3 regions of the Shewanella sp. M-Br genome follow, and region 3 is predicted to be linked to each of the others. Evidence: predicted binding sites of a transcription regulator. Region 3 holds the regulator's gene; each other region holds the start of a gene.

Region 1 (4,250 bases), on a different contig from region 3:
TCGGACGCTTTCCCAATCCTGAGCATCTGCATATTGGCGTAAAGCATTCGCAAAACGCGCCCACTGCTTAATTGAGATTTGTCCATCCTTCTCTGACATTAGTAATCACCTGAGTCACTGGAACTAGCGCTTCAGCACTGTTTTCAACACTGGCGCTGACAAGCTGACGGCTACAAAAGTCATAGAGACGATGTAAGCTCACGGCAACCTCACCACCATTTTCAAGGTCAAGCATAGAGTCCAAGCCATGCACGATATTAAGGCACTTATGGATACTCATTCCTTTCGCCTCAAACCTTTGGTATTCCATATGGCCAGCGGTCCGCTCTAGTTCTTCCAATAAACCATCAAGTAGCATACGCACCATGTCATGGGTTGTTGCTGCCGCTACTTGTGCATCTAAAGCGGTTTGCTTGTAGGCATTAAATGGATCGTACTCATTTAACATTTTTTACTGCTTCCTATGAAAACAACTGACTTGCGGAATTAAATTGATTAATGGTGGATTCCATTGCCGTAAACTGGGTTAAATAAATCTGATACTTTTGATTCATCTGATAATCATGGCGCGCCATACTGTCATTCACACTTTTAATCTGCTTATTTAGCGCTTCCTGCTTTTGATCGATATAGCCATTAAACTGTGTAAAAGGTTTTAGGGTCTTTTCTATGCTTTTGATATAACTGTCAGGACCAGTAAACATGGCTTGTACTTTTTCTGGATCACTTTTAAAGCTATCGGTCAGCTTAGCATCATCAATTTTTAGTTTTCCGTCTCGTCCAATCTCAATCCCGATATCAGACAAACGCATGCCATTAGCAGCCGTTGCAAATACAGAATCACGTAATTTAGACTGGAGAAGGCGAATAGAGGTATCCCCCTTCAACACTCCAATTTGCGCTTCACTCACTGCAGTGGTTTTGTCTTCCTTATCTTTATCGGAAGAGCCAGAATCAGAGGTTTTAACGCCCATAGAACGAGTTAATTGATTAATTTGCGTCATTAAAGAATTAAATGAATCGACAAAATCCTTAACCGCTTTCTTATTCGCTTCAAAATCGTCTGTGACTTTAATCATGCTGCTTTCACCAGCCGCATGCACCTTGACTAATTCGAGGCTGACACCATCAACAACATTTTCTAGATAGTTACTACTGCTGGTAATACTGATACCGTTTAATGTGAGTTCCGCATCTTGTGCTGCACGACGTTCTGTCATGCCCCAATCGGCACCGTTAAACTCTACCTTCACTTGATTCGCGACACCCGATTCCTTTGAAGACAGCATAAATTCGATTTGGTTACCTGTGCGCACTAATGACGCTTGCACACCAGGATTACCCACTTGTTTATTGATCACATCGCGTAACTGAGACACAGAAATAGCCGCACCGCCATTAACCGTTGCCAAATCAATTTCCATACGCTTAGTCGGATCACTACCGACTTGAATACTGATAATACCCGACGTTGGCAACAATTCACTTTCAGAGGAATAGGCTTTAGTCAGTTGATGCGCTTGCGCAAGTTTATGCACACTCAAATCATAGTTGCCCTTAGGCGCATCAGATTTAACTGTCGCGGTCGCATTCTCGCCCGTAACCGTAGCAATTTTGCCTTTAGCTGCATCGCCACCCATTTCACTCAGCTTAGTGGCCATCTTCTTCATATTATTTTCGAGCAACGTATAAGCATCTAACTGTGTTTTGCTGGCAGTTAGCTTGCCTTTGTAAAGCGTATCTTTACCTGCGCGGTCTGCGCCAATCAGTTGCTGAGCAAATTGTGCTGCATTCATACCTGAAATCATGACTACCTCCACTCGTTCTAGAGCAAAACGCATGCCAAAAACAAGCTACTGTTTTTAAATGAATTTAAATAATTAACTGGCCCAAACACAGCTAAATACTTCCGCATGAACACTTAAACAGGAAAACCATCTTCCACTTTGTGTTATCGAAAATTACCCCCTAAAACATGAACCTTATAGGTTTCAATCTCGGGTTTAGCGACTATCGACCAATACATAAACCGTGGCTAAAATAAAAATGCCAGTCAGCGCAACTAACTGGCATTTTAGCCGTGACCAATGACATCACTTGCCCAATAACATTAACGCAATAGACCCATGACTAAACCCGTATTCTGGTTAGCTGAAGACAGTACCGTTGTACCCGCCTGAACTAATAATTGATTACGTGTCATATTGGCAGATTCAACCGCGAAATCGGCATCCATAATACGGCCGGCAGCGGCTTTAGTATTTTCAGTTACGCTGGCAAGGTTAGCCGCAGTATGGCCAAGACGGTTAATGTTGGCACCTAAGGTTGAACGTTCTGTCCCAACTTTAGCCAAGAAGGTATCAACAGCCCCGATAGCCGTATTGGCGGCTGCAGAAGTCAACAAATCACCAGTGACTGTCTTATCAATAGCACCTAAGGTAACTGACATTTGCTCTGCTCCATCCGAGCCAATCTGAAAGGTCACACCTTTGACGAGTACACCATCAGTGGCATCTTTAAATAAGTTATTACCCGCATAGGTTGTATTTTCTACAATACGGGTAATTTCTGCATTTAATTGCTTAAATTCATCATCCAACGCTTTTAAATCTGCTGTAGAGTTAACGCCGTTTGATGCTTGAGTCGCCAATTCTTTCTGGCGGTTAGCAATGGTCGTTAATTCTTCTAACGCACCATCAGCGGTTTGCAGCATAGAGGTCGCATCAGAAATATTGCGTGAAGCCGTTTCCATGCCCTTTACGTTAGCGCTCATGCGATTAGCAATTTGCAAACCCGCTGCATCATCAGATGCGCTATTGATACGTAAACCCGTCGACAAACGCTCCATAGCATTAGTTAATAGATTATTACTTTTATTAACAGCACCTTGTGCAACAATTGACGCGTAATTAGTGTGAACACCTAACATATCAGCTCTCCTAGAAAAAACAGTTATCTTGGCTATACCTGAATCCCGGTATAGCTCCATAACTAAGTAAGGCGACAGCAACAGCGCAAAACTAAAACTTATTTAAAAATAGATGGGATCACCTCTATAAAAACAGACTTAAATGGCATCCACAAAACGCCATAAAAAATGCCAGCAAGCTAAGCTTACTGGCACTTAAAACTAACTCAACTCGGCGTAATTAACGCAGTAGCCCCATCACTAAACCTGTATTTTGGTTAGCAGAAGACAGTACCGTTGTACCCGCTTGAACTAATAATTGATTGCGGGTCATATTGGCAGATTCAACCGCGAAATCAGCATCCATAATACGTCCAGCGGCAGCTTTGGTATTTTCAGTCACACTGGCAAGGTTAGCTGCAGTATGTCCAAGACGGTTAATGTTGGCGCCTAGTGTAGAACGTTCTGTACCGACTGCTGCGATGAACGTATCAACAAGGGCAATTGCCGCATTCGCGCCAGTAGTTAAATCACCAGCAGCCAGCGCAGCATCATCTATGGCTGTTGTTGTAACAACCAATTTTTCACCCGTTCCGGCACCAATTTGGAAGGTAACACCAGCCTCCAACTTGGTGAATAAGTTATTACCGGCATAAGTTGTATTATCGAGAATACGGGTAATTTCGGTGTTTAATTGAGTAAACTCATCATTCAGAGCCGTTAAATCATCAGCAGAGTTAACACCGTTTGCCGCTTGAGTGGCGAGTTCTTTCTGGCGATTAGCAATGGTCGTTAATTCTTCTAACGCACCATCAGCGGTTTGTAGCATAGAGGTCGCATCAGAAATATTACGTGAAGCGGTTTCCATACCTTTAACGTTAGCGCTCATGCGGTTAGCAATTTGCAAACCAGCAGCATCATCAGATGCGCTATTGATACGTAAACCTGTCGATAAACGCTCCATTGCATTAGTCAATAGGTTATTGCTTTTGTTAACAGCACCTTGAGCAACAATTGAAGCGTAATTAGTGTGAACACCTAACATATAAGTTCTCCATTAAATAACGAGTAGCGGGGTTAGACCTGAGTTCAGGGATAACTAACTAAGGCGACAGCAACAGCACACAACTAAAATCGATATTTAAAAAATAGAGTGTATAGCACTGTAAAAGCTAGACTGAAATGGCATGCACAAACACCATAAAAAATGCCAGCAAGCTAAGCTTACTGGCATTAAAACTAACACTGACTAATTGAATAAAATTAGCGCAGTAAGCCCATCACTAAACCCGTATTTTGGTTAGCTGAAGACAGTACCGTTGTACCTGCTTGAACTAATAAT
Region 2 (4,250 bases), on a different contig from region 3:
TCACTTCTGATATGCAGTTTGTCATCATTTTGTCTTTGTTCACTATTAGTATCACTTTAACGGCATGAGTTGTTCTCTCATTTTATTGATTAAGGTGACATGAAGAAACTTCCTTTTGAGCTTCCATTTGAGTTAGATACGCTGCAGCAACTCATTGATACTCATCATCTTAAGTTAGATTATCAGATCCTTGCCGACATTCCATTCCGCCAAGAGCATTTCCCCCTTTACAGTGTTGAGTTAGGTGGTACAGATACGCCTTGTCCGACAGTACTCTTTGTGGGGGGCGTGCATGGGGTTGAGCGTATTGGATCTCAAGTTATTTTGGCATTGTTAAACAGTTTATTGCAGCGGCTTGTTTGGGATAAACACCTACAACAGATGTTAACGGGCCTGCGGTTAGCTTTTGTACCTGTAGTGAATCCTGTTGGGTTATTCATGGGAACGCGGGGCAATGGTAATCAAGTGGATTTGATGCGTAACGCTCCGATAGAATCCCGTGAAAAAGTGTCCTTTATGGTGGGAGGACAGCGTATATCGTCACGGCTGCCCTGGTATCGCGGTATTGGGGGAATGGAGCTGGAAACTGCGGGCTTAGTTGCCTATGTACAACAACTGTTGAGTCGCAGCACAAGTTTGATTTCGCTTGATGCCCACTCGGGATTTGGCTTGAGTGATCATATCTGGTTCCCCTACGCCCATACCCGTACCGCCTTCGAAAATGCCAATTATATTTTTCATCTAAAACAATTATTTGAACAGAGTTATCCCCATCACGGTCATTATCGGTTGGCGCCGCAGAGCCAGTTTTATCGCACTCATGGTGATATTTGGGATTATCTCTATCGCCAGCACCAAGTGGCTGATCCTTCTGCTCAGGTGCCATTTTTACCTTTGACATTAGAGATGGGATCTTGGGCATGGATAAAGAAGAATCCTAGACAAATATTTAATTTTGCTGGCTTTTTTAATCCACAAAAAACACATCGTCACCACAGGATTTTACGCAGGCATACAGTACTCATGCAATTTATGATGGAAGCGGCCTATGCCCAATCGTTAGAGCAGTTAACACCTGAACGTTTGGCTGAGCTGACAGAGTGCGCATGGCATTATTGGTATTGGGAGTCTCAGTCATGACCACTTGGGTGATATTAAGGGGGTTAATGCGTGATCAGCGCCATTGGAATGGTTTCGATCAGCGTCTGCGACAAAAGGGATTGCGAGTGCTGACACCGGATCTTCCGGGCAATGGGACGCTATCCCACGAATTAAGTCCGCTTAAGATTGCTGATTATGCCTATGCCGTGTGGCAGCAATTGGATGAGCAGGTACAGGAAGGGGAGACTATTTATCTCCTCGGCTTGTCTATGGGCGGTATGTTGGCGCTGGAAATGGCATGCCAGCGACCTTGGCAGATAAGGCATGTCTTTGTATTAAACAGCAGTGCGGCAAATTTATCGTCTTGGTATCAAAGATTTAACCCGCTGAATGCATTGAAGGCTTTTTTCATGCGGGCTCGGGGTAACGCTTTACATCCAATCGAGTCGACTATAGTGCGTTTAACCAGTTTTCGTCATCGGCGAGACCGAGATTTAATTGTCAAGTGGAGTGAGTTTCGCCGCGATACCACACCAAGTAGACGCAATGTATGGCGACAACTTTGGGCGGCTTTTCAATACCAATGTCCATTGACAGTGGAAGTACCGATAACTGTGCTCTGCGGTGACCGTGATGCGCTGGTGAGTATGGCATCGAGTAAGGCGCTAGCACGGCATTTTTACACCGATTTGATTGTACTCGCGTATTGCGGTCACGATGCAGCTATAGATGCACCCGCAAAACTGGCGCATTATCTGTTGGACATTGTGGGGGCGACTAAGCCGCAAGTGCAGTTTTCTGTGGATAGTGAGCCTGCCAATACTCAATATGATTGCAACGATTTATTGGAGGAAGAAATAGCCTTAAACGAAGCGATATTTACTGTATGGGATGACAAAGCGCTATCCACTCTTGAAACCAAATAATCGAGAGTGAATAGCGCAGTTAACGCATTGTCTTATTAAGCTTTAGCCACTACGGTTTGGCCTATCGGTGTGAGGCTGAGTAAAGCCAACTTAAGATGCTGTATCCCAAAGGGAATACCGATAATCGTCACAAAACAAGCTAAGGCGTGGACCAAATGCCCTATGGCTAACCAGATCCCAAACAGTAAGAACCAAATGATATTTCCTACCATGCCTAATGCACCTGTGCCCAAGTCTTCACGTCCAGTTAAGTGGCGACGGTTCATTTGTTCTTGGCCGAAGGGCCAAAAGGTCATTTCGCCGATAACAAAACAGGCGCGGCCGAAGGGAATACCAATGATACTGATAAAACACAGGATACCTGCGAGCCACCAAGCGAGTCCCATCACAAATCCGCCGAGTACAAACCAAGCTATGTTGAATATTAAGCGTAATACAGCCATTGAAAGCTCCTTATGTTTACCCTGTTAGCCTTTATCGTTAGCTTCGATAAATTGAATATATGTCAATGTCTAAGCGATAACTATGCCAACTATTTAAATTGTTCATAATCAATTGGTTAATTATATGTATTCGAGATTCATGTGTCATTTTCACTAGTTTTTCGCCAAATTGATAATTTCTTAAGGGCGTAACAGGAAGGGCGGAGTTACACTAGCCTTCCCTTAACTGGTTTAAAAACCAGAGAATTTAATCGTTTGAGTAGCTTGATGTTTGCAAATTCCCCTGTCGATACATTTGCCTTTGCTGGCAGAGACATATTCCTAAAACGTGATGATTTACTGCATCCGGCGTTTAGTGGCAATAAAGCTCGCAAATTCGGCTATTTTTTAGATCATGAGTTTGCAGGCATCAGCAAGGTGATAGGTCACGGCTCGCCATTGGCTAACTCACTGTATTCATTGTCAACATTAGCGAAGATGAAAGGCTGGCGATGTGATTTTTATGTAGATCATATTGCCAGTCAAGTGGTTAAACATCCTACGGGCAATTACGCTGCCGCTTTAGCGAATGGCGCTAATATTATCGATTTAAGTGTGTTAATAGCACAAAAGCAGGCGTGCACTCAGTCGCAATCTGAACCTCACGTTTTGTCAAATCTTAATGCTAGGCCTGACCCTACAGCGCAAGTGGGTGATGTGCGACTGAGTTGCCAAGATTATATCGAGGCTCAAGTACTCGTGAATGAGCCGACGGCGCTTTTTATCCCAGAGGGAGGGAGCTGTGCTTACGCCGAATACGGGGTTAATAGATTGGCGCAAGAGATAGTACAGTTTGCGAAGGCGAATGGATTGGTTGATTTAACGGTGTTTTTACCTTCGGGGACGGGAACGACAGCATTATTTTTAAATCAGTATTTTATCCATCAGCAAACGGATATTCGCGTCGTGACTTGTGCCGTTGTCGGTGGCGATGATTATTTGCGCTTGCAATTTTCCTTACTTAATTCCAATACCAGTGAGCATCCACAGATTGTTAATGTCGGCAAGAAATATCATTTTGGTAAACTTTATCCCGAATTTTATGCCATGTGGCAGCGGGTCTGCGCCTCAGGCGTGCAGTTTGAATTACTCTACGATCCCTTAGGTTTTATTGTGCTTGAGGAATATTTACAAGGCGGAGGCTCTCGTCCAGTGATGTATATTCACCAAGGTGGCTTACTCGGGAACGAGACCATGTTGCCACGTTATCAGCGTAAATTTGGGCGAAGTGGCTTATCCTGTGCCTCTGAGCATTGACTTAGTGACGCTAAGACATAATATGTTTGAAGCTATGTAATGCTAAGTTAAGCTGATTATTTGGAACGATGAGAAATATCAATGACTGAAGCGGAATATCTCGCCAATTACGATCCTAAGGTTTTTAAGGCTCAGCTACTGACAGTGGATGCTGTATTGTTTACCTACCATGATCAGCAACTTAAAGTACTTTTAGTGCAACGCTCAAATCATCCTTTTTTAGGTTTTTGGGGATTACCTGGAGGCTTTATTGATGAACATTGCGATCAATCCCTTGAGGAAGCGGTGTTACGCAAATTGCAGGAAAAAACGGCAGTAGTGCCGCCTTATATTGAGCAACTTTGCACTCTCGGTAATCGTCATCGCGATGTGCGAGGCTGGTCGGTGACTGTGTGTTATACAGCGTTGATGAGTTATCAAGCCTGCCAAATACAGATTGATTCAGTGAGTGATGCTAAATGGTGGCCATTAGCGGATGTGTTAC
Region 3 (4,250 bases):
GACACTACCAAGGAGAATTTGTCTGACTTGGTCGCTTAAATCATAGATATTCAAATTCGACGTATCTATGTAGTGATCGACCAGTTTTGACATAGGCTCGAGCAGTTTCCCCTCCAGCTTTATCGCTTCTTGCAAAGAGACTCGGCTCTTCGACAAAGGATGCAAACGGCGGGTTTCGCTGTAACGCTTGAGCAGAATTTTATCGCTGGAGTTAAGGAAGAAGCTCGTTAACTCAGTATCTGGAGGTAGGCTAGCGAGTTGTTTCACTAAGACCTTATCCTGCTCAGGCATGTTACGCACGTCGACACTGATGGCGACGAGATCGTTACTGCCTTTGAGTTGCTCAAGCAAACTGCCAATCAATGGCAAGGGAAGGTTATCGACACAATAATAGCCGAGATCTTCGAGTACCCTAAGGGCGACAGATTTGCCTGAGCCTGAGCGGCCCGACACTATGACCAGTTTCATCCAGTGATTACCTGATAGAGTTCCGTTTCATCATGCGTCTTGCGTAATTGCTTTAATATTTGCTTGTCGCTCAGCTTTTCGGCCATGCAAGACAAGGTACTTAAGTGCTGCTGACATTGGTCTGCAGGCACCAGTAGTGCAAATAAAATATCAACAGGTTGCTTATCGATAGCATCAAATGCTATCGGCTCTTCACACTTAATTAGTATGGCAATGGGCTGATCTATATCGGCTAGTCGACCATGTGGAATGGCGATGCCGTTACCTATACCTGTGCTCCCCATCTTTTCGCGCGCCACTAGGCTTTCGAATATCTCTTGAGATGAGAGGGTCGGGTACTGGGCAGCGACTAAGTCGCTGATGAGTTCCAGTACCTTTTTCTTGCTGCCCGGAGTGGCGCAGGTAGTGCACTCCGGCCGCAGTATGGTACAAAGTTCCATTATTAGTGTTTTGTTAACTTCTCTTTGTGTTTAATAACCTGACGGTCAAGCTTGTCAATCAGGGCGTCTATAGCGGCATACATGTCAGCATGCTCTGAAGTTGCAAAAACTTCACCACCTATGAGGTTTATTCTCGCTTCAGCAATCTGTTGCATTTTCTCAACATTGAGCACAACGTGCACATTATTGATCTGTTCGAAATGGCGTTCAAGTTTTGAAAACTTTTCTTCTACATATGCACGTAACGATTCGGTAATTTCGACATGGTGTCCACTTAGGTTTATTTGCATAGAAACGTCCTCCGATATCCACTGTAGGTTATAAACTTTTACGCTGATTAGAAGGTGGAATAAGCATAGCCTCTCGGTACTTCGCAATGGTTCTGCGGGCTACGTTGATCCCTTGTTCTGCCAGAAGTTGTGCCATCTTACTATCGCTTAATGGTTTTTTCTGGTTTTCCGCTGCCACCAGTTTCTTTATAAAGGCTCTGATTGCTGTGGATGAGCACTCACCACCATCGTCAGTCCCGACGTGGCTAGAGAAGAAGTATTTTAGTTCAAAAAGTCCCTTAGGGGTATGCATGTATTTTTGAGTTGTGACCCGTGAGATGGTGGACTCATGCATTTCTACCGCTTCAGCAATATCGTTAAGCACCATAGGCTTCATGGCTTCTTCACCATACTCAAAGAAACCTTGCTGATATTGCACTATGCAATTAGCAACTTTAAGCAAAGTGTCGTTACGGCTTTCTAGACTCTTAATAAACCATTTAGCCTCTTGCAGATGGCCGCGAATAAATTGGCTATCGGCTTGGTTTTTTGTGCTGCGTGCCATAGAAGCATAATGTTGATTTACATTGATTTTGGGCATGCAGTCAGGATTAAGCTCAACGACCCAGCGGCCATTTTTCTTCGACACAGACACATCTGGGATAACGTATTCGTCATTATTGGGCGTGATCAACAAACCTGGGCGAGGATTGAGGGTTTGGATGAGTGCTATACCATCCCTTAATTCATCTTCTTTTAATTTAGTCTTACGCATCAACAACCTAAAATCACGGGCGGCGATCAGATCTAAATGATCTTTGATCAGCATACGGGCGTTTTCTAGGTTGGGAGTATCAGCGGCGAAATGCGACAGTTGGATCAGCAGGCATTCACTTAAATCGCGGGCGGCAACGCCTATGGGATCAAAATGCTGAATGCGCTTGAGTACGGCTTCGACTTCGTCAAGCTCAACTTCAGGATTGCCCATGGCTTCGAGAATTTCTTCAGTGCTTTGGGTGAGATAGCCCTGATCGTCGATTGCATCAATAATGGCGGTGGCAATGGCTAAATCGGTTTCAGAAAACGGCGTGAGGTTTTTTTGCCATTCTAAGTGTTCGTACAAACCTTCACTGGTCTCGCCTTGGAAGGGCATATCGTCTTCACGACTGCCGCCGGGGCCTGAGTTTGGGGAGGCGGTAAACACTTCATCCCATGTGGTGTCCATGGGGAGCTCATCGGGCATGGATTCTTTGGTTAGCGACTCTGCCGTGTCTATGGTGGAGCTGTCTTTTTCTGGTGGCAGAGTGCTAGATTCACTGAAATCCGTATCGGATAGCGTTTGGTTTACAGGGGTTTTAGTGGCGTCGAATTGATCCTCTTCCAGCTCGAGAAGGGGATTAGAATCTAATGCTTGCTGGATCTCTTGCTGCAGTTCTAATGACGACAGTTGCAACAGACGTATGGCCTGTTGTAATTGTGGCGTCATGGTTAACTGTTGACCCAGTTTGAGCTGGAGTGACGCTTTCATGTTACCGCTGATCCCTACGTTATTATTGTTGGATGAGGTCGCTTATTATTATCTTGAGTGAAGCCCAATGGCGGTATAAATTGCCTCCATTGGCTTCGCTCGATTAACTATAGCCTGAATTGTTCACCTAAGTACACAGCCCTAACTTGCTGATTGTCTAAGATCTCTGCTGGAGTTCCTTCGGCAATCAGGTTTCCGTGACTCACAATATAAGCATGTTCACATACATCTAATGTCTCGCGGACATTATGGTCTGTGATCAGTACGCCAAGGCCGCGACTTTTGAGTTGTTCGATAATCTTCTTGATGTCGATAACTGAAATAGGATCGACGCCGGCAAACGGTTCATCGAGCAAAATGAACTTAGGATTAGCGGCTAAAGCCCGCGCAATTTCGACGCGACGACGTTCGCCACCCGACAATGACATGCCTTGGCTGTCACGGATGTGGGTGATATGAAACTCTTCGAGCAGATGTTCTAGTTCTTCTTCTCGTTCTTCGTTTTTAAGTTCTTTACGAGTTTGCAGTACGGCCATGATGTTGTCATGAACAGTTAGCTTACGAAAGATACTGGCTTCCTGCGGTAAGTAACCTATGCCTTTGCGGGCACGCAGATGCATAGGATCTGCGGTTAAATCATCATCGTCGATAAAGATATGTCCCTTATCGCTCTTCACTAGCCCGACAACCATGTAAAAGGTCGTGGTTTTACCTGCACCGTTTGGACCGAGTAGGCCAACGACTTGACCGGTTTTTACCGTCAGACTGACGTCTTTAACCACTTGGCGACTCTTGTAACTTTTCGCCAGATTTTGTGCTCTTAAGGTGATTTGGGTCATTTAGAGTCCTGCTTTTTCACAGGTTTATCCGCTGGAGCATCTGATTTAGCATCATCTTGATAGTTTTCTGGCTGAATAATAGTGATCACGCGATCGTCACCACTGCCAGTACTCTCGGCCATCAATTTCTGTTGAATCATGTTATAGCGGATTAAATTGCCTGTAACTTGGCTACCCGCTTGATCTAATGACGCCATACCTTTCAGTGTTAAGGTGCGGCTTGCCATATCGTAACGAATTTCTTTCGCGCTGGCCGATGCAGGACGGCCATCGTCTAATATCTGGCTATACGTAGCAGGGTTGCCTGTGGCGACTAAAGTTTTGCTATTTTCACCTTCAGCGGAAAATGCACGCAGTTCATTTGCTTGGATTTTTATTGAGCCTTGGGTAACTTCAACCGGACCAAAGAAGATGATCTGGTTGTTTTTGATATCCGCAGTTTGGCTCACAGCTTTAATTTTGACTTCTTGCTTTAAGTCGCCCACTTTCGCGAAAGCACTCATGCTCATAATTAGCATTAGGCTGGCAAGTAATACGTTATTTTGCTTCATATGTTCCTACTACCTGACTGGTCAATTGCACTTCTTGCGCGTTGAGGTCGGCATAAAGGCCTTGGCCTTGAATATTAAAATCTTTCCCTGTGACGTAAATGGTGCGGTCAGAGGTCATTATCATCGTATTGAGATCGAGTTCCAGATAACTGGTG

Evidence for each region. Region 3 encodes sigma-54, which starts transcription at its own class of promoters, with help from an activator protein. Its sites were predicted from a motif close to GTTGGCACGNNNNTNGNNT; they were not measured.
Region 1: the regulator sigma-54 is predicted to act here: its motif matches at 1,829-1,847, upstream of fliD (flagellar filament capping protein FliD).
Region 2: the regulator sigma-54 is predicted to act here: its motif matches at 2,542-2,560, upstream of AAA952_RS02055 (YccF domain-containing protein).

What each region holds. Positions count from the first base shown of each region.
Region 1 is NZ_BJBV01000025.1:31,319-35,568, reverse strand. Features, by position in the region: gene AAA952_RS18690 (hypothetical protein) at 1-99, opposite strand, end outside; gene fliS (flagellar export chaperone FliS) at 68-448, opposite strand; gene fliD (flagellar filament capping protein FliD) at 462-1,808, opposite strand; gene AAA952_RS18675 (flagellin N-terminal helical domain-containing protein) at 2,111-2,929, opposite strand; gene AAA952_RS18670 (flagellin N-terminal helical domain-containing protein) at 3,150-3,953, opposite strand; gene AAA952_RS18665 (flagellin N-terminal helical domain-containing protein) at 4,172-4,250, opposite strand, start outside.
Region 2 is NZ_BJBV01000002.1:22,740-26,989, forward strand. Features, by position in the region: gene AAA952_RS02045 (M14 family metallopeptidase) at 100-1,140, shown strand; gene AAA952_RS02050 (alpha/beta fold hydrolase) at 1,137-2,027, shown strand; gene AAA952_RS02055 (YccF domain-containing protein) at 2,063-2,470, opposite strand; gene AAA952_RS02060 (pyridoxal-phosphate dependent enzyme) at 2,738-3,766, shown strand; gene AAA952_RS02065 (NUDIX hydrolase) at 3,848-4,250, shown strand, end outside.
Region 3 is NZ_BJBV01000010.1:54,653-58,902, forward strand. Features, by position in the region: gene rapZ (RNase adapter RapZ) at 1-468, opposite strand, end outside; gene ptsN (PTS IIA-like nitrogen regulatory protein PtsN) at 465-908, opposite strand; gene hpf (ribosome hibernation promoting factor) at 911-1,198, opposite strand; gene AAA952_RS10175 (RNA polymerase factor sigma-54) at 1,227-2,705, opposite strand; gene lptB (LPS export ABC transporter ATP-binding protein) at 2,813-3,544, opposite strand; gene lptA (lipopolysaccharide transport periplasmic protein LptA) at 3,541-4,095, opposite strand; gene lptC (LPS export ABC transporter periplasmic protein LptC) at 4,082-4,250, opposite strand, start outside.